2 regions of the Streptomyces sp. NPDC001222 genome follow, and region 1 is predicted to be linked to the other one. Evidence: riboswitches for the same ligand, from Rfam matches in the RefSeq annotation. Region 1 holds a riboswitch; the other holds the start of a gene.
What was found. A riboswitch is a leader RNA that binds a small molecule or an ion and turns the genes downstream of it on or off. The one in region 1 is predicted to bind cyclic di-AMP.

Region 1 (2,162 bases):
GATGAAGGGCACCTCACTCTTGGTGGCCTCGAGCAGCCCTTCCTCGACAGCCGCCAATCCGGCCTGGACATCGGCTTCCAGAGCCTGGTCCCGCACGCTCAGCCCGAACGGCCCGACGACGGTCACGTGGGGTCTCCTGTCTGCTGACGTCTGCTGACGCTCACACGGTCGGTCTCAAGGACGGTCACTTGGTCGATGACGCCGTTCGTCGACGTGACTTATCAAGTTTGTCGATCTGTCGCCGCCATCACTCAAGTCAGCGTATCCGGTCACGTTTCGATCACCACGAGCGCCCACTGTTCCAGGCCGGGCGGTATCGGATCACGAACGGTATGTTCTTGATCATCTGATACGAACAGACATTCTCTGACATAACTGAAAAGCACCTTTTACGGCATGAATCACCCCATTTACCCCCCGGGCTCGCGGGCGCCGGACACCTCTCCGCTCTCTCCGCACATCACCGCCCCACCTTCCGGGCGCCCCTTTTCGGCCACCGAATGCCCCTGCGACTCCCCCGCACTCCCTGCAACTCCACTACGCCTGCCCGCCCGTGCACGCCGCACGCGCCGACCGGAGACTCGTTCCGCCCGGCGGGGCGAACCCGGAGAACTCCCCTTGCCGGCAGGGAAGTCCAGGCCGCACAAGCGATCCCGGCCCGCCCGGCGAACTCGAGCCGGACCATATGAAGCGTGGCCGCTTTGTCCGAATTAAACGCTTATGTAATGAAATGCCGATGGCAACCGCGGAAGCGGCAGTGAAATAGCTCACGTGCTCGACATGCGCGTCGTCGCGGGCGTGTCGCCAACTCCGGCTTTGCTAATGGCAACTTGAACCCAGCTCAACAATCTGGATCACGGACCTTATTCCCCCATTTCATGGTCAATTCGGAAGGACTGTGACTTGCAGGCTTGTTCCCGACATGTGCTATCGCATACCTTCCCCTCGATCCGAGCGGAACGCCGAATCCTGCCACCGCCCGGAAGCCCTTCGACCCATGACGGCAGGAGCGGGGGACCCAGGTAAGCCGCCGGTCCGGCTACCACACCGGAACGGCTAGGGGTGAAGCCGTGGCCTCGGCATCGAGAACACAGCCGGGCACCTCCCCGCCCGAACCCGACAGCTCACCTCGCAGGCGCAGGAGAGGAACGCGACATGTCCGCTTTCGCACTGCCCGCACGCCGTCGGGACCGTGGCTCCCAGGCCACCCGTCTCACCCGTGCCCTCGCAATCGCGGGGACGGGTGCCGCCCTTCTCGCCCTGCCGGTCATGGGAGCGACCAGCGCTTCCGCCGCGCCCGGCAAGCCGGGGAACGTCACCTCCGTCACCGTCGTGAAGACCCGCGGCACCACCCTCGACAGCTGGATCCGTCAGTCGCTGGACGTCATGGCCCGGCACGGCATCCCCGGCACGTACAACGGCATCTACCGCAACGTGATGCGCGAGTCGTCCGGCAACCCGAGAGCCATCAACCTCTGGGACTCCAACGCCCGTAAGGGGATCCCCTCCAAGGGCCTGCTCCAGATCATCGACCCGACCTTCGCCGCCTACCACGTGCCCGGCACGTCGTTCGATCCCTACGACCCGGTGGCCAACATCACAGCCGCGTGCAACTACGCCGCCCACCGGTACGGCTCGATCGACAACGTCAACAGCGCGTACTAGGAGGCCTGTCGGTCGCCTACCGGTAGGAACCTGACAACCGACCGGTGGGCCCGGCAGCCGATCAGTAGGCCTGGTGACAGCCGGCGGACCCCCGGCCGGCGCTGTCGGCCGGCGGCCGGTGACCGGCGAGGACTCGTTCGAGGACGACGGCGATGCCGTCGTCCTCGTTCGACGTGGTGATCTCGTCCGCCACGGCCTTGAGTTCGGGGTGGGCGTTGGCCATCGCCACCCCGTGCGCGGCCCAGTCGAACATCGGGATGTCATTGGGCATGTCACCGAAGGCGATGGTCTCCGACGGACCCAGCCCCAGATGGCCGGCGGCCAGCGCGAGCCCCGTCGCCTTGGTGATACCGCACGGCTGAAGCTCGACGGTGCCCGGCCCGGACATGGTGACCGTCGCCAAAGAGCCCACCGCCGCGCGGGCCGCCGTCGCCAACTCGTCGTCCGACAGGGCGTGATGGCGCAGCAGCACCTTGCTGATCGGCTCGCACCACAGG
Region 2 (2,162 bases), on a different contig from region 1:
ACGGCGATCTTGAACACGATGATCAGCAGACCGATCAACAGGTTGATCGTGGCGGACACGGCCACCAGGCGCCAGGAGGCCCCGGCATGGCGTGCTGCGGCGGCCGACCAGCCCATCTGCCCGGCCACGGCCACGGAGAGCGCCAGCCAGACCGTGCCCCGCAGGTCCAGGCCCAGCAGCGGGCTGACGGCGACCGCCGCGGTCGGCGGGACGGCGGCCTTGACGATCGGCCACTCGTCACGGCACACATGCAGAACGGTCGCGCGGTCCAGGCGCGGCTGCGCCAGGCGCGCGCCGAACAGCTGGGCGTGGACATGCGCGATCCAGAACACCACGCCGGTACTCAACAGCAGCAGCATCAGTTCGCCCCGCGGCACCGGGCCGTGGGTACCGGCGCCGACCACCACCGAGGCGGCGAGCAGGGAGCCGTAGACACCGCCGGTGTAGTCGGCACGGGCCCGGCGTTCGGCGACGCGCGCCCGGGCGTCGGAGTCGTCCGCCTTGGACCTGCGTCGCATGGGGGATGACCTTCCTGATCGCTCCGCCTCGTCGTGCCGGGGCACCGGACCCTCGTACTGAAGCAGTCGAATAACGGAATATCAGAAATACGAGGCGAGATCGCGCATCGGGCGCCGGTGTCCCCGGCAGTGCGGGTGGACCGCCCTACCGGTACCGGGGGCGCCCGGCGTCACCCACCCGGCGCGGGAATCCTTCGCACTCCGTTCCGCCCGGAAAGCGACGGCCGGGCCAGGGGTGGATCGGCGAAAAGCGGAGCTCGATGGGAACGTCCGGACGAAAATCACACTTAGGTATCGGACATTTCGCGCTTCAATCTTCACGCCAGCCACACAAGTTGGCTAAGTTGACGGCTGGGCCGAGCGACTCCCTCCGGCGAACCTCGCCGGGTTGCACGGCCTCCGCCGAATCCGGTGCATCTTGACCACAGCCGGAACCGGGGACCCAACCGACCACGGGGTGAATCGGTCCAACTGCCGTCGAGGCAGGGGCCGTAGGGCATACCTTCCGGATCCGTCCGCCCGAACCCGTCAGCTAACCCGGTAGGCGGAGCACGGAAGGAGTACGACCCCATGGCGCCGGAGCGAACCCCGGGCCCAGGAGGCTTCGACCTCCCCGGCAGGCGCAGGTTCACCGAGGACGACGCGCCGAGCCGCGACGAGGTCCAGCAGCGGATCCACAGCCTGTATGACCGGGCGGAGACCGACAGCGGAACCTTCAACGCGACGCGCGCGGTGGCGACGGGGACGCAGAGGCGTGCCAATCCGGTGCTCGACAAGGATCGCCGACGCGCCGACCTCGCCCTCGACGACGTGGCCCGGCAGTGGCTCGAGTCGGCGCGCCTGAGGCTGGGCCCGACCGTTCCGGCCGCGCTGCCGCGCGACAGGATGCCGGACAGGCCGTCCGCGGGCCGGCCCTCGGAGCCGGCGAGTCTCCCGGTGAGCGACCTCGTCGTCCTCCTGCGCGAGCTGGGCCTGGCCGACCGGCCCGACCGCGAACTCACCGCCGGCCCGGCCGCGCGTCCCGTGGCGGAGCTGACCGCCGCCGTGGCGGAACCGGCCGCGCGCCCCGCCGCGGAGCTGACCGCCGGACCCGCTGCGGAGCTGACCGCCGGCCCCGTCGCAGCGCTGCCCGCTGCCCCGCCGAGACTGCCGGAGAGTCCCCAGGTCACGCCGGGCGGGGCCACCGAGCCCGAGTCGTCCGTCCCCGAGACCGCCAAGGAGCACACCCGGCAGAGGCTCTCCGCGGCCCGTGACCTGCTGGCCCAGCGATCCGCGCGGCAGGGCACGCCGTCCCCGGCGGTCGAACCCCCGGCCGCGACGGACGCCTGGCGCTCTACGGAGGGGCAGGACGGCCCGGCGGTCCAGGAGGCCTGGCAGCGGCAGCAGGCCGCCGGCCTCGGCATGGACTTCCCGGCCACCTCCCCCGGCACCGGCCTTTCCACCACCGTCCCGGCGGCTCCCCTCACACCGGATCCGCTGACGGACCCTCGATTCGCCACGGAGAACACGCCGTTCGCCGCGGACCCCCAGGCGTTTCCGACCATGGAACCCTGGCCCGCCGCCGGCCAGCTCCCCACCCCGGAACCGTTCCTCGCCGCCCCTCAGCCGTTCCCCACCACAACACCCCTGCCCGCCGCACCCCGC

Region 2: it holds a riboswitch for cyclic di-AMP, as region 1 does, so the genes downstream of both, ACFY2Z_RS14455 (NlpC/P60 family protein) here and ACFY2Z_RS18560 (transglycosylase SLT domain-containing protein) in region 1, are expected to answer to the same signal.

The regions. Positions count from the first base shown of each region.
Region 1 covers NZ_JBIAXT010000012.1:122,622-124,783, reverse strand. Annotated here, with positions in the region: gene ACFY2Z_RS18565 (polyprenyl synthetase family protein) at 1-126, opposite strand, end outside; cyclic di-AMP (ydaO/yuaA leader) riboswitch at 951-1,151, shown strand; gene ACFY2Z_RS18560 (transglycosylase SLT domain-containing protein) at 1,156-1,665, shown strand; gene ACFY2Z_RS18555 (HAD family hydrolase) at 1,727-2,162, opposite strand, start outside.
Region 2 covers NZ_JBIAXT010000008.1:188,789-190,950, reverse strand. Annotated here, with positions in the region: gene ACFY2Z_RS14460 (hypothetical protein) at 1-518, opposite strand, end outside; cyclic di-AMP (ydaO/yuaA leader) riboswitch at 909-1,081, shown strand; gene ACFY2Z_RS14455 (NlpC/P60 family protein) at 1,089-2,162, shown strand, end outside.